DNA from 3 places in the Streptomyces sp. NPDC048612 genome. Region 2 is predicted to be linked to each of the others. Evidence: riboswitches for the same ligand, from Rfam matches in the RefSeq annotation. Region 2 holds a riboswitch; each other region holds the start of a gene.

The links. A riboswitch is a leader RNA that binds a small molecule or an ion and turns the genes downstream of it on or off. The one in region 2 is predicted to bind thiamine pyrophosphate.
Region 1: another riboswitch for thiamine pyrophosphate. It lies ahead of thiO (glycine oxidase ThiO); the one in region 2 lies ahead of ACGFN2_RS27785 (thiamine ABC transporter substrate binding subunit).
Region 3: another riboswitch for thiamine pyrophosphate. It lies ahead of thiC (phosphomethylpyrimidine synthase ThiC); the one in region 2 lies ahead of ACGFN2_RS27785 (thiamine ABC transporter substrate binding subunit).

Annotation. Positions count from the first base shown of each region.
Region 1 covers NZ_JBICVV010000020.1:147,758-158,105, forward strand. Annotated here, with positions in the region: gene ACGFN2_RS26730 (TetR/AcrR family transcriptional regulator) at 1-17, shown strand, start outside; gene ACGFN2_RS26735 (DUF4126 domain-containing protein) at 375-995, shown strand; gene ACGFN2_RS26740 (phytoene desaturase family protein) at 1,089-2,606, shown strand; gene ACGFN2_RS26745 (hypothetical protein) at 2,805-4,001, opposite strand; gene metF (methylenetetrahydrofolate reductase [NAD(P)H]) at 4,039-4,956, opposite strand; gene thiE (thiamine phosphate synthase) at 5,149-5,799, opposite strand; gene ACGFN2_RS26760 (Rv2175c family DNA-binding protein) at 5,914-6,279, opposite strand; gene ACGFN2_RS26765 (NAD(P)/FAD-dependent oxidoreductase) at 6,393-7,634, opposite strand; TPP riboswitch at 7,790-7,902, shown strand; gene thiO (glycine oxidase ThiO) at 7,900-9,153, shown strand; gene thiS (sulfur carrier protein ThiS) at 9,221-9,436, shown strand; gene ACGFN2_RS26780 (thiazole synthase) at 9,446-10,240, shown strand.
Region 2 covers NZ_JBICVV010000022.1:53,389-63,736, reverse strand. Annotated here, with positions in the region: gene ACGFN2_RS27815 (phosphatidate cytidylyltransferase) at 1-739, shown strand, start outside; gene ACGFN2_RS27810 (hypothetical protein) at 830-1,624, opposite strand; gene ACGFN2_RS27805 (DUF732 domain-containing protein) at 1,843-2,478, opposite strand; gene ACGFN2_RS27800 (hypothetical protein) at 2,841-3,095, shown strand; gene ACGFN2_RS27795 (hypothetical protein) at 3,407-3,655, shown strand; gene rlmN (23S rRNA (adenine(2503)-C(2))-methyltransferase RlmN) at 3,780-4,886, shown strand; TPP riboswitch at 4,920-5,040, shown strand; gene ACGFN2_RS27785 (thiamine ABC transporter substrate binding subunit) at 5,148-6,224, shown strand; gene ACGFN2_RS27780 (ABC transporter permease) at 6,200-7,945, shown strand; gene ACGFN2_RS27775 (ABC transporter ATP-binding protein) at 7,946-9,022, shown strand; gene ACGFN2_RS27770 (hypothetical protein) at 9,030-9,962, opposite strand; gene ACGFN2_RS27765 (LOG family protein) at 10,124-10,348, opposite strand, start outside.
Region 3 covers NZ_JBICVV010000002.1:556,095-566,442, forward strand. Annotated here, with positions in the region: gene ACGFN2_RS05775 (cytochrome ubiquinol oxidase subunit I) at 1-1,032, opposite strand, end outside; gene hisC (histidinol-phosphate transaminase) at 1,263-2,342, opposite strand; gene ACGFN2_RS05785 (LacI family DNA-binding transcriptional regulator) at 2,744-3,844, shown strand; gene ACGFN2_RS05790 (metallophosphoesterase) at 4,095-5,198, shown strand; gene ACGFN2_RS05795 (hypothetical protein) at 5,423-6,304, shown strand; gene thiC (phosphomethylpyrimidine synthase ThiC) at 6,454-8,229, opposite strand; TPP riboswitch at 8,224-8,380, opposite strand; gene ACGFN2_RS05805 (YibE/F family protein) at 8,452-9,873, shown strand; gene ACGFN2_RS05810 (SsgA family sporulation/cell division regulator) at 9,913-10,335, opposite strand.

The DNA of each region.
Region 1 (10,348 bases), on a different contig from region 2:
GCCGGCCCTCGCAGTGACGGAAACGCTCCCGGAGACGGGAGAGTGCGCGCCGTAGTGGTCGGGTACGCCGCGCACCCCGTGTCGTTCCCCCCGGGCACGCGCAGAAAAGTGCGCTGCCCTGGCACGGATCGTTCCCCCATCGATCCGACCAGGACAGCGCTTCCCCCGTGCTCCCCCGTGTTCCCCCGTCACGTCCGGGAGCCGCGCCGCTCCGCCGCCCCGTGTCGGCGGTGCGGCGCCGCTTCCCTTCCGTGGTCCCCACTCTTCCGTCCGGGCGGGCTCCGGCCCATCCGCGTACCTACTCATCTCGGCGTCTGAGTACGGATACTCAAAGCTGAGCACCGGCCCCCAGCCCGGGGCCTACGATCTGCGGCGTGTCCGTACTTCCCTTGGTGTTCACCAGTGGCTGGGCGAGCGGGATCAACGCCTATGCCGTCGTCCTGCTCTTCGGGCTGCTCGGCGCGGCCGGCCTCACCGACGAGGTGCCCGCCGCGCTGCAGCGCCCGGACGTGCTGATCGTGGCCGGGGTGCTGTTCGTGGCCGAGGCCGTCGCCGACAAGGTCCCGTACGTGGACTCGGCCTGGGACGCCGTGCACACGGTGGTCCGGCCGGTCGCGGGCGGTGTGGTGGCGGCGCTGCTGGCCGGCCACGACGGGTCGCTGCCCGAGCTGGCGGCGGGCGCGGTGGGCGGTTCCACGGCGCTGCTGAGCCATCTGGTCAAGGCGGGCACGCGGATCGCGGTCAACACCTCGCCGGAGCCGGCCAGCAACATCGTGCTGAGCCTGGCCGAGGATCTGGGCGTCGCGGGGCTCATCGCCCTCGCCGTGTTCCACCCGGTGGCCGCCGCGGTCATCGCGGGGACCCTGCTGGCCGCGGGGATCGCGGTGGTGGTGTTCCTGTGGTCGCGCATCCGCCGGTTCCTCCAGCGGCGGCGGCAGCGGCGCACGGAGAAGCGGCTCGCCACGGCGGGCGGTGCGGCGCCTCCGGTGGCCTGACGGCGGGCTTCCACCGGTGGCGTGCGGCCGCCGGCAGGCCCGTTCTCCACAGCCGTGCGGGCGTTGTCAGTGGGTCCGGATAAAGTCGCAGGCATGGCACGGATTGCGGTGATCGGCGCCGGGATGGGCGCGATGGCGGCCGCTGCCCGGCTGGCCGTCGCGGGCCACCGGGTGGCGGTGTTCGAGCGGGACGCGACGTACGGCGGCGCGGTGCGGCGGCTGGCCCGGGACGGCTTCGCCTTCGACACGGGACCCGGACTGCTGCATCTGCCGGCCGTCTACCGCGACCTGTTCCTCAAGACCGGACGGGAGCCGCTGGAGAGCTGTGTCGACCTGTCCCAGGTCGACCCCGCCGCCCGCCATGTCTTCGCCGACGGCACCGCGTTCTCGCTGCCGAACGCCTCGCGGGCCGGCGTGCTGGCGGCCCTGGACGAGGCGCTGGGCGCGGGCTCCGGGGAGCGCTGGAGCGACCTGGTGGCCCGCGCCCGCGACGCCTGGGACGCCACCCGGCGACCCCTCCTGGAGGAGCCGCTGTGGCAGGACTGGCGGGTGCTGGGGCGCGATCCGTATCCGGCGGTCCGCAGGCGCGGCCTGTTCGGCCGGGGCAAGGGGCCCACCACCGCCACCCTCGCCGAGGTGGCCCGCCGCGAGCTGGCCGATCCCCGGCTGATCGCACTGCTGGAGAGCCATGCGCTGGCGTACGGCTTCGACCCGCGCAGCGCCCCGGCGAGCGCCGTCGTGCTGCCGTACATGGAGCAGACCTTCGGCAGTTGGTATCCGCGCGGCGGGATGCGGGCGCTGGCTGAGGCGCTGTACGAGCGCTGTGTGGCGCGCGGGGTGGAGTTCGGTTTCGGGGCGGCGGTGACCGGGATCGTGGAGAAGGACGGCCGGGCGGCGGGCGTGGAGCTGGCCGACGGCCGGGTGTCCGAGGCGGAGTTCGTGGTCGCGGGCGTCGACCCGGTACGGCTCGTGGAGCTCTGCCGGGGGCGGGAGCCGTGGGGTGCGGAGGATGTCCGCCCCGCCCTGGGGCCGGGCGACCGCGCCACCGCACGGCTCACGGTCTGCCTCGCGCTGCGCGGCGCGCGCCCCGGGGACGCCGCTCACCGGACGGTGGTCCATGCCGCGGACCGCACGGCCGAGCTGGCGGGCGTGTTCGGCGACGGGTACGGCCTGCGGACCCCCTGCGAGCGGCCCACGGTGACGGTGCTGCGTCCGGACGACCCGGCCACGCGGCCCGACGACGCCCATGAGGCCGTGACCCTGACGGCGACGGTGGCTCCGCCCGGACCGGTCGACTGGTCCGACGGGGAGGCCCTCGCGGCCGACGCGGACCGGATGACCGAGGCCGCCGAGGCCGCGGTTCCCGGGCTGCGGGAGCGGGTGCTGTGGCGGGAGGTGCTGCCGCCGTCGGATGAGGCGCTGGTGCCGGGTCCGGCACTGGCGGGCCGGGAGGGCCGGTTCCTGCGGCCCGGCAACCGCACCCGGATACCGGGGCTCTACGCGGTCGGCGGCTGGTCGCACCCGGGCGGCGGCCCGGCCCATGCCGGGATGTCCGGTGCGATCGTCGCGGGCCTGATCGTGAACGGCGACGACTGGCACGGCTCCACGTGACGCACCACGGGAGTTGAGGGCCCACGGCAGGCCGGGCGCGCACCACCACAGGTGAGCAACGGCCTTGCGAGCGGCGCCACTTGCCGCGGAGGCCCGTCGCCCCGTCGTCTGTGACGGGATCGCAGCGGCCGCGGCCCCGGCTCCGGCGCCCGTCACGGTCACCCGCCCGGCCGTCGCGTCACCGGCCCGGCCGGCGGCTCAGTAGCGGTACTGCTGCCCGTCGTAGCCCGGCTGCTGGTAGGGCGGGTAGGGCTGCTCGGGCGGGAGGTCGCCGTCGCGCTGCTGGGGGACCCAGACGCCGCCGGGCGGGGTCTCCCCGTAGCCCTGGCCCGGGTACTGGCCCAGCGGCTGCCCCTGAGCGTCGTACTGCTGCGCCGCGTAAGGCGGTTGGGCGTAGGGGTCGGACTGCTGGTACGGGTCGTAGGCGTACGGCTGGGTGCCGAGGTAGGGGTCGGCGTAGGGCGCCTGTCCGCCCTGGCCCGCGGCGTCGCCGTATCCCGCGTAGGGGTCGGCGTAGGGGTCCTGCGCGGCCGGGCCGCCCTGGCCGTAACTCCCGTCGTACGCATAGCCGTTGCCGTTGGCGGCGGCGCCGTTGTAGGCGTCGTAGCCGTAACCGTCCTGCTGACCGCGGGCATCGGGGCTGTAGACGCCGTACTGGCCGGTCTCCTCGGGCATCGGCTGCGGAGCGTAGACCGCGGCGGCTTCGGCCCGTGTGTAGTCGTCCTGGACGGCGAACGCCTGCGTCGCGTACGGGTCCTGGTCCTGCTGCGGCTGGTAGGGGTCCTGGCCGCGGTAGCCGTCGTCGGGGGTGTACGGGTAGCCGCCCGGCCCGCCGTAGGAGCCCTGCCCGACGAAGGTCTCCTGGGCGGCGAAGGCCTCCTGCCCCGCGGTGGTCTGCTGCTGTGCGGCGAAGGTGTCCTGGGGCGCGAACACGTCCTGCCCGGCGGCGGTTTCCTGCGCGGCGAAGACGTCGCGGCTCTGGAAGCCGCCGGTGCTCTCGAAGGTGTCCGGGCCGCCGTCGGGGACCGGGCCGCTGCCGCCGGTGGGCGGTACCGCCTCCAGGCCGGAGACCTGGAGGGTGGGTTCCGCTGCCGCCGGGCCGGACGGGCGGGCCCGCCGGCGCCGGCTGTCGCCGGACTTGCCGACGCCCAGCGCCCAGCCGGTGGTGAAGCCGCGGCGGAAGGAGAGCGTGACCTGCGTCTGCCCGAGGGCGAAGGCGATCAGGCCCAGCCCGATCACGATCACCGAGGGGATGACCACGCCGATGACCACACCGAGGAAGCCGGAGAAGGCGAGCAGCCGCCAGCGCAGCCGTGCCTTGTTCTGGAGCAGCACCTCACCGAGCAGCCACAGGGCGACCAGACCGAACGCGATGTAGAGGATCGTCCAGCCCATATACGCCCCTCTTCCGCCGCCTCGCCGGCCACCGTGATCAGGACTGCTGGTGCAGCCCCAGATTCTCGTAGATTTCCAGGGTCGCCGTGGAGTGGTTCAGGGTAATGAAGTGCAACCCGGGAACATCCTCGGCCATCAAGCGTGCGCACAGTTCCGTTGCGTACTCGATCCCAATGGAGCGTACCGCCGCGGGGTCGTCCTTGACGGCCAGGATGCGCTCGGCCAGCTCCGGCGGGAACGCCGCATTGCTGAGCTGAGCGAACCGTTCGATCTGGCGCACGTTCGTCACCGGCATGATCTCCGGAATGATCGGCGTGGAGCAACCCGCAGCCGTGACCCGGTCCCGGAGCCGGAAGTAGTCCTCCGGGTAGAAGAACATCTGCGTGATGGCGAAGTCCGCACCGGCCCGGCACTTGGCGACGAAGTGTGCCACATCGGCGTCCCAGTCGGTCGAGCGCGGATGCATCTCGGGGAAGGCCGCGACGCCGACGCAGAAGTCGCCGGACTCCTTGATCAGCCGGACCAGGTCGGCCGCGTAGTCGACGCCGTCGGGGTGCCGGACCCACTCGCCCATCGGGTCGCCGGGCGGGTCCCCGCGCAGCGCGAGCATGTTGCGGATTCCGGCGTCGGCGTACTGGCCGATGATGTTGCGCAGGTCCGCGGTGGAGTGGTTGACGGCGGTGAGGTGGGCGACCGGGGTGAGGGTGGTGTCGGTGGCGATGCGCTCGGTGGCGCGCACCGTGCCGTCACGGGAGGTGCCACCGGCGCCGTACGTCACGGAGACAAACGTCGGGGAGACGGCCTCGATCCGACGAATGGCGTTCCACAGGGTCCGCTCACCCTTCTCGGTCTTCGGGGCGGCGAACTCGAACGAATAGGACTGCTTGCCGGAAGCGAGCAGTTCGCGCACCGTGTGCGCACGATCAGTCCTGGTGGAAGCTGTACCTAGGGCCATACCGGCAGGTTAACCAGCGGCGGGGCGCGTACCAACCGTCTTCGGCGTAATGCCTGGTTGGTCGGGTTCGTGTCCACTGGCTGGACATTTCCCGGTGGCCCGGACGACGGAGAACCGCCACTCGCGCGCCGGCCGCACGCCGGGACGTGATTCCGGTCACCCCGGGTGCCGCGGCCCGCGGGACGCGTGTGCCTAGGCGTCCCAGGACCGGATGCGCTTGGCCAGGGACGCGGCCGCCGCTCCCGGGTCGTCCGCCTCGGTGATCGCGCGGACCACGACGACCCGCCGGGCACCGGCCCGCAGCACCTCGTCCAGATTCCCGGCGTCGATCCCGCCGATCGCGAACCAGGGGCGCTCGGGGGCGCGGGCCGCGGTGTAGCGGACCAGGTCGAGGCCGGGGGCGTGACGGCCCGGCTTGGTGGGCGTGGGCCAGCAGGGGCCCGTGCAGAAGTAGTCCACCCCGTCCTCGGTGAGCGCGGCGTCCACCTCCGGCTCGGCGTGGGTGGAGCGGCCTATCAGGACGTCCTGGCCGAGCAGGGCGCGGGCGGCCGGGACCGGCAGATCACCCTGGCCGAGGTGCAGCACCGCGCTGCCGGCCGCGTGCGCGACATCCGCCCGGTCGTTGACCGCGAGCAGTGTGCCGTGCCGCCGGCAGGCGTCCGCGAAGACCTCCAGGTGCCGGAGTTCCTCGCCGGCCTCCATGCCCTTGTCGCGCAGCTGGACGATGTCCACGCCCGAGGAGAGCACCGCGTCCAGGAACTGCGGGAGGTCGCCCTGCCGCTTCCGGGCGTCCGTGCAGAGGTAGAGCCGGGCGTCGGACAGGGCCTGTCGTGCGGTGGTCATCGGGCGGCTTCCCCCCAGGTCGGGGGCGTACGGGCCGGGCCTTCCGGCACGTACGCCCCTCGGGTGCGGTTACGGATGCGGGTACGGCGGCCTCAGGGGGGCGCGCCGGGCGGGTCAGACGGCGAGCGCCTGGGCCCGGCGCTTCACCTCCGTGCCGCGATTCTCGCGCAGCGCCTGTGCGGGCGTGCCGGGCAGGCTCTCATCCGGGGTGAACAGCCACTCCAGCATCTCCGCGTCGGTGAAGCCGTCGTCCTTGAGGAGGGTGAGGGTACCGACGAGGCCCTTGACCACCTTGTCGTCCTGGATGAAATCGGCGGGCACGTGCAGCGCCCTGTTCTCGCCGCGGCGCACCGCGATCAGCTGGCCCTCCTTGACCAGCTGCCGGACGCGCGTCACCTCGACGCCGAGCTGTTCGGCGATATCGGGGAGGGTGAGCCAGGCGGGGACGAGTCCATCGATGTTTGCGTCAATCTCGGTCACAGGACAAGCCTGCCACCTCGCACTGACAGCCGGTAGCCGGGCATCGCCATCAGGGGCTTCCTGCACACCGGAGGGTGACGGCGGCCGCCCGGCAACCGGCGGCCCGGAGTCCGCTACACGGCCGCGGCCTTCAGCGGTACGGACGCGTTCGCCGCCCGCTCCCGGTCCAGTGCGACGCCCCGCTCGATCAGCTTGCGCCCCTGGGCGAGGTCCCGCGGCCGCCCCACGGCCAGCAGCGCGACGAGCCGTCCCTGACGCAGCCAGATCACCGACCAGGCGGCGCCGGCCGGGTCGCCGCGCCAGACCAGTTCGTCGGCGTTCCCGTGGTGGCCCGCGTACTGCACGAAGCGGCCGAACTGCTCCGACCAGAAGTACGGGACGGGGTCGTAGACCATCCCTTCGGCGTCGCCGCGGGCGATGTTCTCGGCGACCGTACGGGGGCCCTGGAGGGCGTTGTCCCAGTGGTGGATCAGCAGGCGGGTGGCGTAGCGGGCGGACGGGAAGGAGGCGCAGTCGCCGACCGCGTAGACGTCGGGGACGGAGGTGCGCAGCCGGTCGTCGGTGAGGACGGAGCCGTCCTGCGGGGAGACCTCGACGCCGGAGCCGGCCAGCCAGGCGGTCGCGGGGCGGGCGCCGATGCCGATGACCACCGCGTCGGCGGGCAGCGTCGCGCCGTCCGCGAGGGTGACCGCGCCCGCGGTGACGGACGCGACCCGGGCGCCGGTGCGCAGCTCGGCCCCGGCGTCCGCGTACCAGCCGGTCATGTGGGCGGCCACCTCGGCGGGCAGCGCACCGGCCAGCGGGCGGTCGGCGGCCTCGACGACGGTGACCGCGCAGCCCGCCTCACGGGCCGCGGTCGCGAACTCGGCGCCGATCCAGCCGGCCCCGACGACCACGATCTCGTGCTGCGCGGCGAGCACCGGGCGCAGCCGTTCGGCGTCGTCGAGGGTACGCAGCAGGTGGACGCCGGGCATGCCCTCACTGCCGGGCAGCACGACCGGGTCGGCGCCGGTGGCGATGACCGCGTAGTCGTAGGGGACGGGCCCCTCGGCCGTCTCGACGAGGTGGGCGTCCGGCACCAGGCGGGTGACCGGGCGGCCCAGGTGGAGGTCGATGTCGAGCCCGGCGAAGTCGATGTCGAAGGCGGCGCCCTCGGTCTTGCCCAGCAGGAGGGCCTTGGACAGCGGCGGGCGGTCGTAGGGCTGGTGCGGCTCGTCACCGAGGAGCGTGATCTCGCCGCGCCAGCCCTGTTCGCGCAGGGCGACCGCGGTCTGCACACCCGCGATTCCGGCGCCGACGATCACGACGCGCGGCGTGTGGTCAGGGGCCTGGGAGGACTTGCTCTGCTCGCTCACCCGATCACTCTAGGACGGCCCGTGACGCCGCCCGCAGCAGCACGCAAGGAGATCTCTGACACACCGTCACCGCCGCGGGACCCGGAGTACCGGCCCCCGGGGGCCGGAGGACGGTCCCTTACGGCCCGTCGCGGCACCGTACTAGGGTGACGGTTACACGCACTCGCGGGAGCCCGGACGTACCGGGCTGAGAGGGAGGCTGGCCGGCCTCCGACCGTACGAACCTGATCCGGGTCATGCCGGCGAAGGGAGGGGCTGAACTCTCATGCACGCATCTGCCACACCGGCGGGACCGGCCGCGCCGCGTCCTGATGTGCTCGTCCTCGGCGGCGGTGTCATCGGCCTGGTCACCGCCTGGCGGGCGGCCGGCCGCGGGATGACCGTCGCGCTGGCCGACCCCGCGCCCGGCGGCGGCGCGGCCCGGGTCGCGGCCGGGATGCTGGCCGCGGTCACCGAGCTCCACTACGGCGAGCAGACCCTGCTGGGCCTCAATCTCGCCTCGGCGCAGCGCTACCCCCGCTTCACCCAGGAGCTGGAGGAGGCCACCGGGCAGCGGATCGGCTACCGGCGCTGCGGCACCCTGGCCGTCGCGCTGGACGCCGACGACCGTGCCCACCTGCGCGAGCTGCACGCCCTGCAGACCCGCTCCGGGCTGGACTCCCAGTGGCTCACCGGCCGCGAGTGCCGCCGCCTGGAGCCGATGCTGGCCCCCGGGGTGCGCGGCGGGCTGCGAGTGGACGGCGACCACCAGGTCGATCCGCGGCGGCTGGTGAGCGCCCTGCTGGCCGCCTGTGAGCGCGCCGGAGTGGCGTTCCACCGGAGCGCGGCGGCGCGGCTGACGGTCGGCGGCGGGCGCGCCACGGGCGCCGAACTCGCCGACGGCACACGGCTGTCGGCCGGCCAGATCGTCCTGGCCACGGGCAGCCACAGCGGCCGGCTCGCCGGGGTCCCCGACGAGGTGCTGCCGCCGGTGCGGCCGGTCAAGGGCCAGGTGCTGCGGCTGCGGCTGCCACGGGTGCCCGCGGGCAGTCCCGCCTTCCTGTCGCGCACCGTACGGGCCGTGGTGCGCGGCGGGCCCCTCTACCTGGTGCCGCGGGAGAACGGCGAGCTGGTCGTCGGCGCCACCAGCGAGGAGCTGGGCTGGGACACCACGGTGACCGCGGGCGGGGTCTACGAGCTGCTGCGGGACGCTCATGAGCTGGTCCCGGGCATCACCGAGCTGGCGCTGACCGAGACCTGCGCCGGGCTGCGCCCCACCTCCCCCGACAACGCGCCGCTCCTGGGGCCGACCGCCCTGCCCGGCCTCCACCTGGCCACCGGCCACCACCGCAACGGTGTGCTGCTGACACCGGTCACCGGTGACGCGATGGCCGAGGCGCTGGCCACCGGGAGCCTCCCCGAAGAGGCCCGCCCCTTCTCCCCCGCGCGTTTCTCCCCCACGCCTGAACGGCGCGGGGGGACCCCCATCGCCACGACGGGGCCGGAGCGCACCCGCGCCCCCGAGGAGCAGCCCGTATGAGCAAGCGAACCGTGACCAGGTGCCCGGGTGGCGACGGCGCACCCGCCGAACGAAGCGAGGCCGGCGCATGAGCGCGTCCACCGTGTCCGTGTCCGTCAACGGCGAGACCCGGGAGATCCCCGGCGGGCTCACCCTCGACCGGCTCGTCGCGACCCTGTCCCAGGCACCCGCCGGGGTGGCCGCGGCGGTCAACGAAACCGTGGTGCCGCGCACCCAGTGGCCCGCCACCCCGCTCGGCGACGGCGACCGCGTCGAGGTGCTCACCGCGGTCCAGGGAGGCTGATCCGCAGACATGACCGACGATCCGTTCACCCTCGCCGGCACCACCTTCGCGTCCCGGCTGATCATGGGGACCGGCGGCGCGCCCAGCCTCGACGTGATGGAACGGGCGCTGCTCGCCTCCGGTACGGAGCTGACCACGGTCGCCATGCGGCGGCTGGACCCGACCGTGCAGGGCTCGGTGCTGTCCGTACTGGAACGCCACAAGATCCAGGTGCTGCCGAACACCGCGGGCTGCTTCACCGCCGGTGAGGCGGTGCTCACCGCCCGGCTCGCCCGCGAGGCGCTCGGCACGGACTGGATCAAGCTGGAGGTCGTCGCCGACGAGCGGACCCTGCTGCCCGACCCCATCGAGCTCCTCGACGCCGCCGAGACCCTGGTGGACGACGGCTTCACCGTGCTGCCCTATACGAACGACGACCCGGTGCTGGCCCGCAAGCTGGAGGACGTGGGCTGCGCCGCGATCATGCCCCTGGGCTCGCCGATCGGCTCCGGCCTGGGCATCCGCAACCCGCACAACTTCCAGCTGATCACCGAACGGGCCACCGTCCCCGTCATCCTCGACGCGGGCGCCGGCACGGCCTCGGACGCCGCCCTGGCCATGGAACTGGGCTGCGCCGCGGTGATGCTGGCCTCCGCGGTGACCCGGGCCCAGGAGCCGGAGCTGATGGCGACGGCCATGCGGCACGCGGTGGCGGCGGGACGCTTGGCCCACCGAGCCGGCCGTATTCCGCCCCGGCGGTTCGCGGTGGCGTCCTCGCCGGCGGAGGGTGTGGCGGCCTTTGACCCTGAGCGGCCCGCTTTTTAGCCCCCACGTTTTCGGCTTTCCCGCCGTGGTGGCTCGCGCCGTTTCGGCTCCGCTGCGCGGGGCGTGGGCGCGGGTGATGCTTGCGCTTCCCCGCCGTTGCGCCTGCGG
Region 2 (10,348 bases):
CTACAAGCCCGTCTTCATCGGCGTGATAGCGATCGCCGTAGTAGTGGGCCTGTGGGAGCTGACCTCGCGGCTGGCGGAGCGCAAGGACATCAAGGTGCCGCTGGTGCCGCTCGCGGTCGGCGGCACCGCCATGGTGGTCGCCGGATACGTCCGCGGCGCCGAGGGAGCCTGGGTGGCGATGGCGCTCACCGCGCTCGCCGTGCTCGTGTGGCGGATGACCGAGGCGCCCGAGAACTATCTGCGGGACGTCACCGCCGGCGTCTTCGCGGCGTTCTATGTGCCGTTCCTCGCGACGTTCGTGGCGCTGATGCTCGCGGCCGAGGACGACGGGCCGCAGCGGGTGCTGACGTTCCTGCTGCTGACGGTCGTCAGCGACACCGGTGCGTACGCGGTCGGCTGGCGGTTCGGGAAGCACAAGCTCGCGCCGCGCATCAGCCCCGGGAAGACCCGCGAGGGACTCGTCGGCGCGGTGCTCTTCGCGATGGCGGCCGGTGCGCTGTGCATGGAGTTCCTCATCACGGGCGGCGCCTGGTGGCAGGGCCTGCTGCTCGGCCTCGCCGTCGCGGCCAGCGCGACCCTCGGCGACCTCGGCGAATCCATGATCAAGCGGGACCTCGGCATCAAGGACATGGGCACCTTGCTCCCCGGTCACGGCGGCATCATGGACCGGCTCGACTCGCTGCTGCCGACCGCGCCCGTGGTCTGGCTGCTGTTCGTGGTCTTCGTGGGCTCCGGCTGACCGCTGGGTACTCGCAGATGAGGGCAGGGAGAGGAATCCTCTCCCTGCCCTTTTCCGTGCCTTCCCTCCCCTGAGTCCGCCCGCCGGCTATCAGGGTGGCGACAGGGTCTCGACCGCCGCGCGCAGCGGCTCCGGCGACGTGGCGAACTCGCCGAGGAACGGATACGACAGTTCCGTGACCAGGAACAGGTTGGTGGCGACGAGGACGCTCACCGCCGCGACCATCCCGTAGTGGATCAGGGCCTGCTCGGAGCCGAAGGTGGCGGAGAATCCGAGGACCAGTCCACTGGTCAGAAGGACCGCGAGCCACAGGGACAGGGGCGGGCCGATGTTGGTGCGTGCCTCGAGCAGTCGTTCCGTGCGGGCGAGGCTCAGTTCCCTCAGGGACGCGAGCGAGCTGGTGAGGAAGGCCCGCTGGGTGTCGTTGCGGGGCTGAATGCGCTCGTACGTGCTGTGCAGGCGGTTCAGCGCGTTCTCGGCCCCGGGCGTGGCATCGCCTGCCGCGGCCCGGGGCCACTCGGCCGCCGCCGCGCGTCCGTACGCCAACAGGCTCTGCCTGATCCGTGCGCTCTCGGCCCTGCCGAACACCTCGCGGCTCCTGGCCAGCTGCGTCGCCATGGCGCCCTCGGTCCGGGTCGTCTGGTCCGCGGCGTTCACCTGGCCCCATAGGGCGAGAACGATGAAGCCGATGAGGAATCCGTAGACGACCGCGATCACGGGGAAGAGGAACTGCGCGATCTCGTTCTGCTCGCCCCGCTTGACGCGGGGGATGCGGTGCCGGACCACCGCCTGGAAGGCCGCCGTCCCGCCGGCGATGCCGACGACGAGCCCGGCCAGCAGCAGCCAGGAAGGCACGTTGATCACGATCCAACGGGTCACGGCCACTGCTCCACGCTCCTGACGTACCCCACACCCGCCACCATGGCGCGGTGGCCAACGAAGGCGGCGGGGGGTGGACACGTCGGCTTGGTCTCTTTGGTGGGGCGCGGCTGCGAGAGGCTTGGTCCGGCTCGGCGCCTCGCACCGGCAGGCGGACCACCACGGGTGACTGTGCTCTCCGTGGCCCAGTGTTCCGACCTGGGCTTTCCGGATTGGTCCGCGAGTTACTTCAGTGCTGCCGCCACAGCGGACGTATGCGACGGGCAGTAGACGGGCGGGGCTTCGGTAACGATGGCCAGCCCCTTCGCTCCCGGGTATGCGGCCTGCGCGGTTTCGAGTACTTCTCGGGGGCTGTCACCCGCATCGAGTTCTGTACATATGAGCTGCCCCTGAACTCCGAGGTCGTCGGCTTCCACCGGTCCGAGTCCGGGGGCGCGGGTTTTCACGGCGTCGGCGTATCGATCGTCCTTGTCTGATGATGCGGGAACCTCGTCCACGACGTCGGGGGAGGGCGAATGAGGTTCCGGGCTATCAGGCACCGAGGGCAATCCGCAGGCTTCGCGGGTGGCGGCGACAGAGAACATCACAGGGCCGTCCCGCTGCACTTTCTGCTTGCAGATGATCCATGTATCGAATGTGGAATCACTGCGATCCGCTTTCGTTTCTACGTCCAGATAGGCCCTCAACGTCATCGGCGAGCTCAGTACGGAATCTGCTTCGCTCTTGGTCTTGCCGACAAAGTCAGCGATGGACGGCCGAGGTGAGGCCGTTTTCTTCCCCTCGTCGTTGTGTGGAGTGCCGCTGCACCCGGCCAGGGTGACGACCAGAAGCGCACAGGTGGCCGCGTTACGTCCTCGCACAATCCATCCCCCCGTTCTGAAGCTCTCGGTAGGGCACTGTAGCGCTCTGTTGCTCAGGCGCGAACGGCCACGGTGTGGACCTGCAGATATTCAGTTCATTGAGATTCCCCAACAGGGCTCAGAGCAAGAAGCCCCGTTAAGAATCGGCCCTAAAACCCCTCTCCTGCCCCTAGGCTTGGCCTGCACGCTTTTTAGTGGCGCCTGCCCAGTACGCTTCAGGGAGAGGAGTTGCGTGTTCCACCTGGATGCTTGTATACCTCGTCTCAGGTTCGCTGCAGAGCCGTCCTCATCTCGTCGGTTAACGCGCTGCGGGCCTCGCGAGCGGCCCGCCAGGCACGGAGGTACTCCACGGAGTCCGAGTCATGACCGGCAACCACGACGTCGTGGAAGTCGAGCACGCTGAGAGTGGCGCGTCCGGCCATTTCGACAACCGGCTGCTGGGCCACCAATTGCAGTTGATGCTGTGCTGCGTACACACCATGCTCGCCGATCGCGACGTGACCGTTGCCGATGCGTTCCGGACGAAGCTCGCCCCGGGAAAATGCGTCCCGGGCCTGAGCGAGTGCCGTGAGGTATTCCATGCAGGCGGTGCGCAGTGCATCACGCTCCCGCTCTGATGTGTCACGGCGCCATCGGACGTGGTCAGCAACGAGCGTGCTGACCACACCAAGAACCGTGCCCAGAGCCGTGGCAACAACCGCTGACCACTGCATGTGCCCCCCCCACGAGCTTGCCTGGGCCCGAGCCCAGAGCCACTGCCAACCCTTGGTTGCCATCGGATCATGGCGGAGCGGGGTTCGACAGCCTTGCGGAACGCATCGCCTGACATGCATCGCTGACATCAACGACTACCGACCAGCAGGCCCGTCGCGGCGATCACTGCCAGACCTGCAAAGCAGTAGTCCCAAGGGCGGTAGCGTCCAGGCCCATGACTTCGTCTCCTGACCGCGTGGATAGCAGGGAAGCGCTGGCGTCGTTTGTCCGCTCCCTGCACCGTGACTATGCCGACAGCGCCGCCTCGTGGGACAACGCCGACCTTGGTGACTTCCTGGAGGCTCTCGCCGCTTGGGTCGATGACGCGGCCGGCTGGTATCGGAGTGCCGGTCACGACCTACCTGACAACGGTGACTGGGTCTTCTTCGCCAGAGCCCTGAGCGCAGCCACCGTTTACGAGTAGCACCCTGACCAGAGTCCTGGGCCGTGCGAGGCGGACTGCCTACGGCAGGAGGCCACACCGCGTGACTATCCCCTCGCAGCTCCGACCTGGGCCCCCGTAAATGATCTGCCACACTGGACCCACCATGCCTGCACCCGGAGAACTCACTTTTGTCGCGCCGCGCGGGGCCAAGAAGCCGCCGCGGCACCTTGCCGATCTCAGTCCTGTCGAGCGTCGCGAAGCGGTGGCTGCGATCGGGGAGAAGCCGTTTCGTGCGAAGCAGCTGTCGCAGCACTACTTCGCCCGTTATGCGCATGACCCGGCGCAGTGGACCGACATTCCGGCGGCGGCGCGCGAGAAGCTGGCGAGTGAGCTGCTGCCGGATCTGATGTCGGTCATGCGGCACATCTCGTGCGATGACGACACCACGCGCAAGACGCTGTGGAAGCTGCACGACGGGACGCTCGTCGAGTCGGTGCTGATGCGGTACCCGGACCGGGTCACCATGTGTATCTCCTCGCAGGCCGGCTGCGGGATGAACTGCCCGTTCTGCGCCACCGGCCAGGCGGGGCTGGACCGTAACCTCTCGACCGCCGAGATCGTGCACCAGATCGTCGACGGGATGCGTGCGCTGCGTGACGGGGAGGTGCCGGGCGGGCCGGCGCGGTTGTCCAACATCGTCTTCATGGGGATGGGGGAGCCGCTCGCCAACTACAAGCGGGTGGTCGGGGCGATCCGGCGGCTGACGGACCCCGAGCCGGACGGGCTGGGGCTGTCGCAGCGGGGGATCACCGTCTCCACCGTCGGCCTGGTGCCGGCGATGCTGCGGTTCGCCGACGAGGGCTTCAAGTGCCGGCTGGCCGTGTCGCTGCACGCCCCCGATGACGAGCTGCGGGACACCCTGGTGCCGGTCAACACGCGCTGGAAGGTGCGGGAGGTGCTGGACGCGGCGTGGGAGTACGCCGAGAAGTCCGGGCGGCGGATCTCGATCGAGTACGCGCTGATCCGGGACATCAACGACCAGGCGTGGCGCGGTGATCTGCTCGGGCGGCTGCTGAAGGGCAAGCGGGTCCATGTGAACCTCATTCCGCTGAACCCGACGCCCGGCTCGAAGTGGACCGCCTCGCGTCCCGAGGACGAGCGGGCGTTCGTCCAGGCCATCGAGGCGCACGGGGTGCCGGTGACCGTTCGGGACACTCGCGGCCAGGAGATCGACGGCGCCTGCGGTCAGCTCGCGGCCTCGGAGCGCTGACCGCCCGCTGGTACGGTGTGGTCGAACAAGCACACATTCCGACAGGGGAGCGCCACAGCGCTGAGAGTGCGGAAGCGCCGTAGTCCTACGGTGCCCGCAGACCCTTGAACCTCGCCCGGGTCATTCCGGGTAGGAAGTTCGGTCGTCACTCATGCTGTTGCGCCCTGCCCCGGGTCCCCTCCGTCCGGTACGTCCGCGTACGACGGAGCAGTGGAACCGGGGCAGGGCCGCGTCTCTTCCTGGCCAGCCAGGAGGAAGTCAGTGAACACCACCAGCAGGATCACCGCGGCGGTGGTGGCCGCCGCGGTCGGCACGGCCGCCCTCGCCGCCTGCGGGGGCCAGGGCGGCGGGAGCGCCGACGCCAAGACCGTCACCCTCGTCAGCCATGACTCGTTCCACGCGTCCAAGTCCGTCCTCGCCGCCTTCGAGAAGGAGAGCGGCTACAAGGTGACGGTCCTGCGGGGCGGGGACGCCGGCAAGGCCGTGAACCAGGCGATCCTGTCCAAGGGCAACCCCCAGGGCGATGTGTTCTTCGGGATCGACAACACCCTGCTCTCGCGCGGCCTGGACGAGGGGCTCTTCAGCCCGTACGAGGCCAAGGGACTGGACAAGGTGCCCGCGGAACTCCAGCTCGACAAGGGCGCGCACCGGGTCACGCCGCTCGACTACGGCGACACCTGCGTCAACTACGACCGCGGCTACTTCGACCGGCACAAGATCGCCCCGCCGAAGACCTTCGACGACCTGCTCAAGCCCCAGTACAAGGGCATGCTCCTCACGGAGAACCCCGCCACGTCCTCGCCGGGGCTCGCCTTCCAGCTCGGCACCATCGCCAAGTACGGCGAGAAGGGCTGGCAGAGCTACTGGAAGAAGCTCAAGGCCAACGGTGTCGAGGTCGTGGACGGCTGGGACCAGGCCTACAACGACCGGTTCTCCGGCTCCGCGGCCGGCAAGGGCAAGGGCGACAAGCCGCTGGTGGTCTCGTACGCCTCCAGCCCGCCCGCCGAGGTGCTCGCCAAGAAGCCCGCGCCCAAGGAGGCGCCGACCGGTGTCGCGGCCGGCACCTGCTTCCGGCAGATCGAGTTCGGCTGTCTGCTCAAGGGCGCGCGGAACGAGAAGGGCGGCAAGGCGCTGCTGGACTTCCTGCTGAGCAAGAAGTTCCAGGAGGACGTACCGCTGAAGATGTTCGTCAACCCGGCCCGTGCGGACGCCGCGGTGCCGGAGGTGTTCACCCGCTACGGCACGGCGATCGACAAGCCGACGACGCTGGCCCCCGCGGCGGTCACGAAGAACCGCGAACAGTGGATCAAGCAATGGTCCTCGCTCGTACTGAAGTAACGCCCCCGGACACCACGGGTGCCCGGCGCGGCAGGCCCGCGCGGGGAACGGCGGTGCGGCTCGGCCTGATGGCGGTGCCGCTCGCCTTCTTCGCGCTGTTCTTCGCCTACCCCGTGGTGGCCATCGTCGGGCGGGGGCTCAAAGACGGCGGGCAGTGGCAGCTCGGCCGGTTCGGTGCCGTGCTGAGCGACCCGGACATCGTCCATGTGCTGTGGTTCACCGTCTGGCAGGCGGCCGCCTCGACCGGGCTGACCCTGCTGATCGCGCTGCCCGGCGCCTACGTCTTCGCGCGCTTCGACTTCCCCGGAAAGCAGCCGCTGCGGGCGGTCGTGGCGGTGCCGTTCGTGCTGCCGACCGTCGTCGTCGGCTCCGCCTTCCTCGCGCTGCTGGGGCGGGGCGGGCTGCTGGACGACCTGTGGGGCGTGCGCCTGGACACCTCGGTGTGGGCGATCCTGCTGGCGCATGTCTTCTTCAACTACGCCGTGGTCGTCCGGACCGTCGGCGGGCTCTGGGGGCAGCTCGACCCGCGGCAGGAAGAGGCGGCGCGGGTGCTGGGAGCCGGGCGGTTCGAGGCCTGGCGGCGGGTGACGCTGCCCGCGCTGGGGCCGGCCGTCGCGGCCGCCGCCCTGATGGTCTTTCTGTTCACCTTCACCTCCTTCGGGGTGGTGCAGATCCTGGGCGGCCCCGCCTTCTCCACGCTGGAGGTGGAGATCTACCGGCAGACCGCGGACTTCCTGGACCTGCCGACCGCCGCCGTCCTCACCCTGGTCCAGTTCGCCGCGGTGCTGGGCGTACTGGCGCTGCACGCCTGGACCGTGCGCCGCCGGGAGTCCGCGCTCCGGCTCGTGGACGCGGCGCGCACCGCCCACCGGCCGCGCGGCCCCGGCCAGTGGGCGCTGCTGTGGGGCACGCTCGCCGTCATCGCCGTCCTGCTCCTGGCGCCGCTGCTGGTGCTCGTGGAGCGGTCGTTCGCCGGGCCGGACGGCTACGGAACGGTCTTCTACACCTCGCTGGGGTCCGCCGCGAACGCCGACAGCACCTTCGCCGTCGCCCCCCTGGACGCCCTGGGGAACTCCCTGGCCTACGGGGCGGCGGCCACCGCGATCGCGCTGGTGGTGGGCGGACTGGCGGCCGCCGCGCTGACCCTGCCCCGGCTGCGCCGCGGCCCGTCCGGGCGGACCCCCGCGATCAGCCGGTTCGTCCGCGGTTTCGACGCCCTGCTGATGCTGCCCCTGGGGGTCTCCGCGGTGACCGTGGGCTTCGGCTTTCTGATCAGCCTCGACGCGCCCCCGCTCGATCTGCGTGCCTCGTGGTGGCTGGTGCCGCTCGCCCAGGCGCTGGTCGGGGTGCCGTTCGTGGTCCGCACGATGCTGCCGGTGCTCCGGGCGGTCGACGGCCGGCTGCGGGAGGCGGCCGCCGTGCTCGGTGCCTCACCCTGGCAGGTGTGGCGCGAGGTCGACCTGCCGCTGGTGCGGCGGGCGCTGCTGATCGCCGCGGGCTTCGCCTTCGCCGTGTCGCTCGGTGAGTTCGGCGCGACGGTCTTCATCGCGCGCCCGGACCAGCCGACGCTGCCGGTCGCCGTGGCCAGGCTGCTGGGACGTGCGGGCGAGCTCAACTACGGGCAGGCGATGGCCCTGTCGACCCTTCTGATGGTGGTGTGCGCCGCCGCGCTGCTGGTACTGGAGCGCCTCCGCCCCCTCGACCGATCCGGGGAGTTCTAGATGACGGCACGGACCGGCACCACCACGGCGCGGGAACTGCTGCGGCTGGGCGGGGTGACCGTCCGCTTCGGCACGAGCGGGCGCCCCGCGCTGGACGCGGTCGATCTGGACGTCGCCGACCGGGAGATCGTCTGCGTGCTGGGGCCCAGCGGCAGCGGCAAGTCCACGCTGCTGAGGGTCGTCGCCGGGCTCCAACAGGCCGACGCGGGCCGGGTGTTGCTGGAGGGCCGGGACCAGTCGGGCGTGCCCACGCACCGGCGCGGGGTGGGCCTGATGTTCCAGGACCACCAGCTGTTCCCGCAGCGTGATGTCGCGGGCAATGTCGCCTTCGGGCTGCGGATGCGGCGTTCCTCGCGCGCCGAACGGGAGCGTACGGTCGCCGGAATGCTGGATCTCGTCGGGCTGCCGGGCGCCCAGCGCCGCGCCGTGGCGTCGCTGTCCGGCGGCGAACAGCAGCGGGTCGCCCTGGCCCGCGCGCTGGCCCCGCACCCCCGGCTGCTGATGCTGGACGAGCCCCTCGGCCAGCTCGACCGCGGGCTGCGCGAACGGCTCGTCGTCGAACTCCGGCGGCTCTTCCGCGAACTGGGCACGACCGTGCTGGCCGTCACCCACGACCAGGGCGAGGCCTTCGCGCTCGCCGACCGGGTGGTGGTGATGCAGGACGGCCGGATCGCGCAGACCGGCACCCCGCTGGAGGTCTGGCAGCGGCCCGCCAGCGAGTTCGTGGCCCGCTTCCTCGGCTTCGACAACGTGGTCGAGGCGACGGTGCAGGGCGAGGCCGCCGCCACCCCCTGGGGGAAGGTGCCCGTCCCGGCGGCCACCACGGACGGGCCGTGCCGGCTGCTCGTCCGCCCGGCCGGTGTCCGGCTGACGGCCGCCCCGGACGGTCTGCCGTGCACGGTCGCGGCCCGTACCTTCCGCGGCACCCATGTCGCGCTGCTGCTCCGGCCCGCCACCGGGCCGCAGGTGGAGGCGGCCTGCGCCCTGCGGGACGCGCCCGAAGTGGGCGAGCGGGTGGGCATCGCCTTCCAGGCGCGGGACGTGGTGGTGCTGGACGGCTCCGCTCCGGCGGGCTGACCGCGCCTCAGCGGGCCGCGGCCTCCAGCGCGTCGCCCTCCCGTGTCCCGGCCTGCGGGGCGCCGGGGTCAGGCTCCGGCGCGCCGAACCAGGCGACCGCGACGGCACCGGCCACCGCCACCACGAAGCCGAGGACGGCGACCCAGGCGAAGCCGGGCCGGGACGCGTCGCCCAGCCACAGCACTCCGAGAATGCCGGGGACCACCGTCTCACCCACCACCAGCGCCGCCGTGGCGCCGTTCACCGAGCCGATCTGCAGGGCGACGGTGTGCAGATACATGCCCCCGATACCGGCGATGAGGATCGCGTACAGGGCCGGGTCGGCGAGCAGCGTCGGCAGGTGGAAGGGGTCCACGCCGTTCAGTATCCGTACGCCGACGCCGAGCGCGCCGAAGCCCAGTCCGGAGAGCAGGCCCGCCAGGATCGCGGCCCGCCCGCCGAGCAGCCGCACGATCAGGGTGCCGCCGCCGATGAGCACGACCGAGGCCACGAGCAGCCACCAGTGGCCGGCGATCGGGGTGTGGCCGCTGCCCTCCGGCCCCGCGGCCGTGGCCAGCAGGACCAGCGCTCCGCAGACCACCGCGATGGAGGACCACTCGGCCCGGCTGAGCCGGATGCCGAGCAGTTTGATGCCCAGAACGGCCGTGATCACGAGGTTGGCGCTGATCACGGTCTGGGAGAGGAACAGCGGCAGCAGCCGGGCCGCCAGCGCGCCCAGGCCGAAGCCGACGAAGTCCAGCACCGTGCCCACCATGAACTCCCAGGTCACGGCCGCCTTCGCGGTCGACGACAGGCTGGGGCCGCCATGCTGGGTGACGCCGCTGCCGGCGGACTCGGCCGCCTCCCGGCGGGCGGATTTACGGGAGCCCACCGCCTGCAGGACCGATCCCGTGCCGTAGCAGGCCGACGCCGCCACCGCCGTCAGAAGGCCGATGATCACCAAGAGCTCCGTTCGCCCGCTGTGCGCATGACGCGTTCATTACCTTCTGGCAGACGTGCATTCCGGGACGGAAGTTGCTTCCGGCGGCGCACCTCTCGTGCGCCGCCGTCCGAGAGGCCGGCCCGGCTCTTCGTACGGGGCGGCGGTGTACGGCCGGCCTGTCAGGAAGGCGCCTGGGCGCGGAGACGGGCCAGTGCCTCCGGGGCCTCGTCCACCGAGTCGACCAGGGCGATCCGGGCCGCCATGGGACGCTTCGCGGCGAGCGCCTGGAGCAGCGGCCAGGCGGGCAGCTTCTCCGTCCAGTGCGCGCGGTCCACGAGCACCATCGGGGTCGGCTCGCCCCGCGACCCGTAGTAGTTCGGGGTCGCGTTGTCGAAGATCTCCTG
Region 3 (10,348 bases), on a different contig from region 2:
CATCCCGAAGCCGATCATCCAGCGGAAGCCCCAGTAGGCGACCGGGATGTTGGGCCGGTAGTCACCGGGCCCGAACTTCTGCTGCTCGGAGCGGTTGACGTCGTTGATGCCGGGGACCGGCGAGGAGAAGTCGTTGTGGGCGAGGAAGGAGAGCAGACCGGGAACCTCGATGGCGACCTTGTTGTGACCCTGGTCGACGTCCCCGTAGGCGAAGACCGAGAACGGCGCCGGCTTCTCCGTCTCCCACAGCGCCTCGGCGGCCGCCATCTTCATCGGCTGCTGTTTGAACATCACCTTGCCGAGCTCGTCACCGCTGACCGCGGTGAGGATGCCGGCGATGACCATCGTGACCAGCCCGAGGCGCAGCGACGTCCGCATGACCGTGAGGTGCTTCTTGCGCATCAGGTGGAAGGCGGATATGCCGACCATGAACGCGGCGCCCGTCAGGAAGGCCGCGGTCAGCGTGTGGAAGACGACGACCAGGGTGGTGTCCTGAGTGAGGACCTTCCAGAAGTCGGTCAGTTCGGCACGGCCGTTGGCGGCGTTGTACTTGTAGCCGACCGGGTGCTGCATCCAGGAGTTCGCAGCCAGGATGAAGTACGAGGAGAGAATCGTGCCGATGGAGACCATCCACATGCAGAAGCAGTGAATCCTCTTCGGCAGCTTGTCCCAGCCGAAGATCCACAGGCCGATGAAGGTGGACTCGAAGAAGAACGCGATCAGCGCCTCGAAGGCCAGCGGAGCACCGAAGACGTCGCCGACGAACCGCGAGTAGTCGGACCAGTTCATACCGAACTGGAACTCCTGGACGATGCCGGTGACGACACCCATCGCGATGTTGATCAGAAACAGCTTGCCCCAGAACTTGGTGGCCTTGAGGTACTTCTCCTTACCCGTGCGTACCCATGCGGTCTCGAGTCCGGCCACCAGAGCGGCAAGGGAGATCGTCAGGGGGACGAACAGGAAGTGGTAGACGGTCGTGATGCCGAATTGCCATCGCGCCAGAGTCTCTGGCGCCAACGCCAGTTCCATGTCGTGCTCCTTACGTCGCCGTGTCGCGCCACGGCAATGCCCCTTTTGCAACGCATAAACGCCACATAATGGACGAGCTTGTGAACGCGTTCACATTCACAAGCAATTATCTCCTACGGCTTTCGGCCACATCCGAGGGGGGTACGTGACCGCGGTCACGCCGGTGCGAAAACAGTCCGAGGCCGCGGGTCGACGGACCCGCGGCCTCGGAAAAACGCCCCTGCGACGGCCTACAGCGCCTTCCGGAACTCCTCCGTGGCCTGCAGGAACAGATCCATCGCCGGGCTCTCGCCGATCGTCACCCGCACCCCCTCGCCGGGGAACGGCCGCACGACCACTCCGGCCCGCTCACAGGCCGCCGCGAAGTCGGCCGTACGGTCCCCCAGCCGCATCCACACGAAGTTGGCCTGCGATTCCGGGACCGTCCAGCCCTGCCCGAGCAGCCCGTCCACCACCCGCGCCCGCTCCGCCACGAGGGCGTCGACCCGCTCCAGCAGCGCCGCCTCGCTGCGCAGCGAGGCCACCGCCGCCTCCTGGGCGAGCTGGCTGACACCGAAGGGCACCGCCGTCTTGCGCAGCGCCGCGGCCACCGGCTCATGGGCCACCGCGAAGCCGACCCGCAGCCCCGCCAGGCCGTACGCCTTGGAGAAGGTCCGCAGCACACACACATTGGGGCGGTCGCGGTAGAGATCGATACCGTCCGGCACCTCGGCGTCCCGGATGAACTCGCGGTAGGCCTCGTCCAGCACCACCAGCACATCGCCCGGCACCCGGTCCAGGAAGGACTCCAGCTCCGCACGGCGTACGACGGTACCGGTGGGGTTGTTGGGGTTGCAGACGAAGATCAGCCGGGTCCGCTCGGTGATCGCGGCCAGCATCGCGTCCAGGTCGTGCACGTCGCCGGAGGTCAGCGGGACCTGCACGGGCGTGGCACCGGAGACCTGGGTGATGATCGGGTACGCCTCGAACGAGCGCCAGGCGTAGATCACTTCGTCCCCGGGCCCGGCCGTCGCCTGGACCAGCTGCTGGGCCACCCCGACCGATCCGGTGCCCGTTGCCAGGTGCTCGACCGGCACCGAGAACCGCTCGGACAGCTCCGCCATCAGCCCCGTGCAGGCCATGTCCGGGTAGCGGTTGAAGGCCCCGGCGGCGGTCACCGCGCTCTCCAGGACGCCCGGCAGCGGCGGATAGGGGTTCTCATTGGAGGACAGCTTGTACGTGACGGGGCCGTCGGCCGCCGCCGGCCGGCCCGGCTTGTAGGTCGGGACACCGTCCAGCGCAGCACGCAGCTTCGGGGTCTTCTCGCTCACCGCAGGTCCTCCTCGACCGTCCGCTCATCTCCAATACTGCACACCTTATGAGGATTGACCCGTTCGGCGGCAGCCCCGGCCCGGCAGCGGCCTCGCTCCGCGCTCCGGACGGCCCTCCGGAGATCCCGCGCGGAGCCCCGTGGGAGCGCTCCCCGGACCGGCGCACGCCGGTGGCTTACGCCGTGGCGCGCGTCCCCCGTCAAGGTGACTTGAGACCGGTTCGGGACCGGAACCGATCGACAGGTGACGGCAGAAAAACTCCCCCGGAATGATCACTTTCTGCGTCAACTTCCTTTATTTTCCAGGGAATTGCGGATTGATCACCGTGCAGAAACGTGCCTTTCCACGGCCGTTGGCCGAGCCCCGTGAATGCCTCTAACGAGCCCTACTATCGGCTCGCCATGACAGCAGCAGGGAAGCACCAGGTGAGCCGGTCGACCGGTCGCCGGCTGGGACGGGCGGGCATCCGGGACGTGGCCGCCGCAGCCGGTGTGTCGATCACGACCGTCTCCGACGCGCTCAACGGCAAGGGCCGGCTTCCGGATGCCACCCGTAGCCATGTCCGCGAAGTGGCCGACCGGCTGGGCTACCGCCCGTCCGCAGCCGCCCGCACCCTCCGTACCGGCAAGTCGGGGCTCCTCGGCCTGACCGTGACCACGTACGGGGACGAACCCTTCACCTTCACCGAATTCGCCTACTTCGCCGAGATGGCCCGAGCCGCCACCTCGGCGGCCCTGGCCCGCGGCTATGCGCTGGTCATCCTCCCGGCGACCTCCCGCCACGACGTGTGGTCCAACGTCGCCCTCGACGGGACCGTCGTCATCGACCCCGCCGACGGCGACCCCGTCGTCACCGAACTCGTCCGGCACGGCATCCCCGTCGTCTCCGACGGCCGCCCCGGCGGCACGCTGCCGGTCACCGGCTGGGTCGACAACGATCACGAGGCGGCCGTCCTCGGCCTGCTCGACCATCTCGCCGACGCCGGCGCCCGCCGCATCGGACTCCTCACGGGCAACACCACCGACACCTACACCCGGCTCTCGACCACCGCCTATCTGCACTGGTGCGAGCGGGTCGGCCAAGATCCGGTGTACGAGTCCTACCCGGCGCACGACCCGTGCGCGGGGGCCGTCGCCGCCGACCGGCTGCTGGCCCGCCCGGACCGCCCGGACGCCGTCTACGGGCTCTTCGACCCCAACGGCACGGACCTGCTCGCCGCCGCCCGGCGCTACGGCCTGCGGGTGCCGGAGGACCTCCTGCTGGTCTGCTGCAGCGAGTCCACGCTCTACGCCGCCACCGAACCGCCGATCACCACGCTGAGCCTCAAACCGCGACGCATCGGCACCGCCGTCATCCAGATCCTCATCGACGCGATCGAAGGGCTGGACCACGGCCGGCCCATCGAACAGGTGATACCCACGGATCTCATCGTCCGTGCCTCGTCCCAGCGAAGGTCACCGCGCACGACCGTCAGTCCGCCGCGGGGACCGGCAGGCGACTGAAGGGGCTCCCGCATACGGACGACCGGGCGTTCTCAGCTACCAGGAAAAAACAGGGCGATCACGGGATAAACCAGCCTCGAATGCCGGGCTCCGGTGGATTGACCACCCCCGGGTGCGTCACAACCCGCGACCAGCATTCCTATGATGGGCGGACGACACTGCGGACCGCCGTCGACCAGGCAAAGGTCCGAGAGGTGCACGGCGGCGCGAGGTGGAGGGGTCGATGACTCAGGGGGCCAGTCTGGGACCCATGGTGCGGACCATGGCGGGAGAAACTCCGGCGCCTGCTCCGCCGCCAGGAGTGCCTTCCGGCACGCCCGCAGGGTCCCCCGTGCCGCCCGTCGGCCCGCCGCTCCACCTGCCCGCGGGCGCCCCGGCCGCGCCCCCCGCGGCACCGCCCGCCGAGCTGCCCGAGGAGTACACCCCGACCGCGCGGGACCTCCCGGTCATCACCCCCGGCCGTACGGACACCCTCATCGACCGCCCGGCGGTCGTCCCGGTGCCCGAGCCGGCCGGGGACCCCGACGCGCCCGAGGGCATGGGCCCGTTGTACGTCGTCGGCGATGTGCACGGCTACTACGACGAGCTGCGTGAGGCGCTGGCCGCCGAGGGCCTGATCGACGCCGACGGCAACTGGGCGGCGGGCAACGCCCGGCTCTGGTTCCTCGGCGATTTCACCGACCGCGGCCCGGACGGGATCGGCGTCATCGACCTCGTCATGCAGCTCTCCGCCGAGGCCGCTGCGGCCGGCGGCTACTGCAAGGCCCTGATGGGCAATCACGAACTGCTGCTGCTGGGCGCCAAGCGGTTCGGCGACACGCCCGTACAGTCCGGCGCCGGCACCGCGTCCTTCCAGGCCGCCTGGCTCCTCAACGGCGGCCAGAAGTCCGACATGGACCGCCTGGAGGACCACCACCTCCAGTGGATGGCCCGGCTCGACGCCGTGATGGAGGAGGACGGGCATCTGCTCGTGCACTCCGACACCACCGCCTACCTCGAATACGGCGACTCCATCGAGGCCGTCAACGACACCGTCCACGACGTACTCACCCGCAGTGAAGCGGATGAAGTCTGGGATCTGTTCCGGAAGTTCACCAAGCGCTTCGCCTTCCGCGACGAGTCCGGCTCGGACGCCGTCCGGGAACTCCTCGACGCCTACGGCGGTGACCGCGTGGTCCACGGCCACAGCCCGATCCCGTATCTGCTGGGCGAGGTCGGCGCGGAGGAAGGCGAGAGCGAGGCCATCGCCGTCGACGGTCCGCATGTCTACGCCGACGGTCTGGCGATCGCCATGGACGGCGGTGTCACGATGGCCGGAAAACTGTTGGTCGTTCAACTTCCGCTGGCCGGCTGAGAATTGCCGGAGGAGTCTGCCGCCGGTCGGCCGGCGGCAGGACGAAAGCCGGGGGCGGCACCGGCAAAAACCGGTCGTGGCATTACTCAATTTCCGCAAACTCTCTGTCACGGCGTGCCGGAGTCGCTCTACCATCGGTCTATCCGTAGCAGGCTCTCCTCCGTTTCCGCCCACTGCCCGGCCAACGCCGGCCGTACGGCCCTACGGAGCATCGGGGGACCCATATGAACAGCGCTCCGCACCTGCTGAACGAGGACCGCGCGGACTTCGCGCGCATCCTCGATGAGGCGCTGCGTACCGCCCCATACCGCCCGGACGACCTGACCGACGCCACGGGACACCCGCTCAACACCGAGCAGTTGCGCACGATGGCGCTCGGCGCGACCACCGCCATCGCCGCCTGCGCCGCGGCCGAATACCAACGCTATGTGCAGCTCCGCGCCGCACTGCGCGCACCGGCGCCCCTCGCGTCCGCCGCCGATACGGGCGGCGAGGAGCAGAGCGTGGCCGCCGGCGGGAGTCCGGACCCGGACAGCGCCACGATCCTGGAAGCGGCCGAAAGCACCGGCGCGGGGCTGACCGCCATGATCGCCGTGCTCGCGCCCCTGCTCGCCGGTATCGCCGCGGTCCTCTTCCTCCTCATCGGGTACGTGCTGCGCGCCATCAGCCCCGACAAATCCCTGGCCCAGCCGCTGATCAGCGTCGGCTGGATCTTCGCGGCGCTGACCGCGGCGGGCGGTCTCGTCGCCATGGCCGGACTGCTCCTCACGGCGCTGCGCAACGGCGCGTCCGCCCAGGTCGCCGGAGCCGAACCGGCCGAGGCACTGGACCGGGCCCGCGAGGACTGGCACCGCGCCCTCCTGGAACGCGGTCTGCTGCCCTTCCTCCGCACGGCCCTCACCGACCCCACCGCCGGCCCGGACGACGGCCCCGAACGCCATGTCCCACGCCGGACCACGTCCTCCGAGAGCCGTATCCCCACCCTCGGCTACACCCGCCCCGAGTTCACCAGCCCCGACAGCGGCTCCTTGGGCTCCCGCCCGCGCTACTCCAGCCCGGACTTCACCAGCCCGGACTACGGCGGGCCGGATCACCAGCAGGAGTAGGGCGGCGCTTTCGGGCCGAGCCCGCGCGGGTACGGTCCTGCGGCCTCGGTGGGCGCGCGCCGTGGCGCCGGCACCGGGAAGGCCCCCGCCCGTCGTCGGGCAGGGGCCTTTCCCCGAGTGCGTCCGGGCGGAACGGCCAGACGGGACGGCTAGTCCGCGATCGGCAGATAGACGCGGTTGCCCGCCGCCGCGAACTCCTTCGACTTCTCGGCCATGCCGGCCTCGGGGTCGACGGCCAGATCGCCGCCGTGCTCGCGGCGGATGTCCTGACTGATCTTCATCGAGCAGAACTTCGGGCCGCACATCGAGCAGAAGTGAGCCGTCTTCGCCGGTTCGGCGGGCAGCGTCGCGTCATGGAAGGCGCGGGCCGTGTCCGGGTCGAGGGCCAGGTTGAACTGGTCCTCCCAGCGGAACTCGAAGCGGGCGTCCGAGAGCGCGTCGTCCCACTCCTGGGCGCCCGCGTGGCCCTTGGCCAGGTCCGCCGCATGGGCCGCGATCTTGTAGGTGATGACACCGGTCTTGACGTCGTCGCGGTCCGGCAGGCCCAGGTGCTCCTTGGGCGTGACGTAGCAGAGCATCGCGGTGCCCCACCAGGCGATCATCGCCGCGCCGATACCGGAGGTGATGTGGTCGTAGGCCGGGGCGATGTCGGTGGTCAGCGGGCCGAGCGTGTAGAACGGCGCCTCCTCGCAGATCTCCTGCTGGAGGTCGATGTTCTCCTTGATCTTGTGCATCGGGACATGCCCCGGGCCCTCGATCATGGTCTGTACGCCGTGCCGCTTGGCGATGGTGTTCAGCTCGCCGAGCGTCCGCAGCTCCGCGAACTGCGCCTCGTCGTTGGCGTCCGCGATGGAGCCGGGGCGCAGACCGTCACCGAGCGAGAAGGTGACGTCGTAGGAGGCGAGGATCTCGCAGAGCTCCTCGAAGTGCGTGTAGAGGAACGACTCCTGATGGTGCGCCAGGCACCAGGCGGCCATGATCGAACCGCCGCGGGAGACGATGCCGGTCTTGCGGCGGGCCGTGAGCGGCACATAGCGGAGCAGCACACCGGCGTGCACCGTCATGTAGTCGACGCCCTGTTCGGCCTGCTCGATGACGGTGTCCTTGTAGATCTCCCAGGTCAGTTCCTCGGCCTTGCCGTCGACCTTCTCCAGCGCCTGGTAGAGGGGAACGGTGCCGATGGGGACGGGGGAGTTGCGCAGCACCCACTCGCGGGTGGTGTGGATGTTGCGGCCGGTGGAGAGGTCCATGACCGTGTCGGCGCCCCAACGGGTCGCCCAGGTCATCTTCTCCACCTCCTCCTCGATGGAGGAAGTGACGGCGGAATTGCCGATGTTGGCGTTCACCTTCACCAGGAAGTTCTTGCCGATGATCATCGGCTCGATCTCCGGGTGGTTGACGTTGGCGGGCAGCACCGCGCGGCCGGCCGCGATCTCGTCGCGGACGAACTCGGGCGTGACCTTCTCACGGAGGGCGACGTACTCCATCTCCGTGGTGATCTCGCCGCGCTGGGCGTACGCGAGCTGGGTGACCGCGCCCTCACGGCCGCGGCGCGGCTGACGGGGGCGCCCGGGGAAGACCGCGTCGAGGTTCTTGAGTCCGCCGCGCGGCGAGGTGTGCTTGAGGCCGTCGTCCTCCGGCCGCATGGGGCGGCCCGCGTACTCCTCGGTGTCACCGCGGCCGATGATCCAGTTCTCCCGCAGCGGTGCCAGACCACGGCGGACGTCGGTTTCGATATTGGGATCGGTGTACGGCCCTGACGTGTCGTAGAGCGTCACGTCCTTGCCGTTGGTGAGGTGCACCCGCCGGACCGGTACCCGAAGGTCGGGACGCGATCCGGAGACATAGCCCTTGTGCCAGCCGATCTGCGGCTTTTCGCCGTCGTTGGCACCGTTTTCGGGCGTGCGTGCATCCTGCAGAGTCATGGAGACCCAACTCCCTACGCCGGCATTACCCGGTAACAGGTTCGGCGGTCGACGCAGCGGCTTCCGTCCGCCGGCGTTTCACGTGAAACGCCGCTGGGACGAAGGTCAGCGCCCTCTCAGCCCGGTGCTCCGAGCTCCCGCGATTGCAAAGGTGCCACCACGGTAGCGGCCGATGTGGCGCGGTGAACAGTGGGCCCCTTGAGTTCTTGCGATGATCGGGCGGTGTCGCCTCATGAGTCCCACAGCCCCTCCGCCCCGCACTCCCACGGGCACGGCCATGGCCCTGCCGCACCCGTCTCCCGGCATCTGCGCAAGGTCATCGCGGCGGTGCTGATCCCGTTCGCGGCCGCTGTGGCGGTCGGCCTGGTCGTGCTCTGGCCCGGCGGAGCACCGCCGCACAAACCGTCGGGGGTCGGCTTCGACCAGCCCACCGAGACGGCCCGAGTGATCAAAGTGGTGGAGGTGAACTGCGCGGATGTCCATGCCGAGCAGCAGCCCCAACCCCCGTCGCCGACGGGGCAGCCACCGGCCGCGGGAGCGGACAAGGGAAAGCCCTGCCAGCAGGCGACGATCGAAGTCACCACCGGCCAGAACAAGGGGCACACCTTCCGGACCGTGGTGACACCGGACGCGCTGCGCCACTACACCACCGGCCAGGAGGTGGTGGTGGCGTACTCCCCCAAGGCGCCGAAGGATCTCCAGTACTCGGTCAGCGATGTGGACCGGTCGCTGCCGATGTGGCTGCTGGCCGCGATCTTTGCCTTCGCGGTCGTGATCGTCGGCCGGCTGCGTGGCGTCCTCGCGCTGGTGGCGCTGGCGGCCAGCTTCGTGGTCCTGACGCTGTTCATCCTTCCGGCGATCCTCCAGGGCTCCAATCCGCTGGTGGTGGCGGTGATCGGGGGCAGCGCGATCATGCTGATCGCGCTGTACCTGTGCCACGGGCTGACCGCCCGTACCTCCGTGGCCGTGCTCGGCACACTCGCGTCCTTGCTGCTGATCGGGCTGCTCGGATCGGTCTTCATCGGCTGGGCGCTGCTGACCGGCAACACGGATGACACGACCGGGCTGGTGCACGGTCTGTACCCGGACATCGAGATCCGCGGTCTGCTGCTGGCGGGGATCATCATCGGTTCGCTGGGTGTGCTCGACGATGTGACGGTGACCCAGACCGCCGCGGTCTGGGAACTCAAGGAGGCGGACCCGTCGGCCGGCTGGCGCAAGCTGTACAGCGCCGCGATGCGCATCGGCCGGGATCACATCGCGTCCGTCGTCAACACCCTGGTGCTGGCCTACGCGGGTGCCGCACTGCCCCTGCTGTTGCTGTTCTCGATCGCACAGAGCAGCGTCGGTACGGTCGCTTCGAGCGAGGTGGTCGCGGAGGAGATCGTCCGCACGCTCGTGGGCAGCATCGGACTGGTCGCCGCGGTGCCGCTGACCACGCTGCTGGCCGCGCTGGTCGTCTCGGCGGACCGGCAGGCCCCGGCGGCCCGGAAGGGGCGGGCCGCACCGGCGAGTGACGACCTGGGGGCCGGAGCCCCGGCCGGGGCGGCCTCCGGGACCGAGGCCACCGGCGGCGTGCCGACGAACCCCACGGGCGGCCGGCCGGGACGACGTGGGGGACGCGGCAAGCGGCGTAAGCAGTGAGGACGGGGACGGGAGCGGGGGAGGGCGGAGATGTGCCGGTCAGCCGGCCGGGGCCTCCGTGAGAATCCGGTCCAGCACGGCCTCGAGGGTGTCGCAGACCTCTTCCTTGCCCAGCGGCACCAGCCGGTCCGTGCGGTCCAGGAAGGCCACCAGCGGCGCCGCGCTCACCCGGAACAGCGCAGACTCGGCGCCGACCTGGAGGCTGATGAGGACATCGCTGAGGTTCTCGGGGGAGGCCGGCTCGATCCGCACATCCCCCTCACCGGACGGCCGACTCAGCCCGTCCAACAGCAGTTCCCGGCCGAACGCCCAGGTCACCGGCGCATCCCCGGGCAGGTCGAAGGTGAGGCGGACGGCGTACGGATCGGCGCTGGCGAAGTCCAGCTCCACCGGAATCCGGAACGCAAGCTCCTCCGAGACGACGAAGCTCATGATCACTTCTGCCTGAACTGTGTCGGTCATCAACCACTGCCCC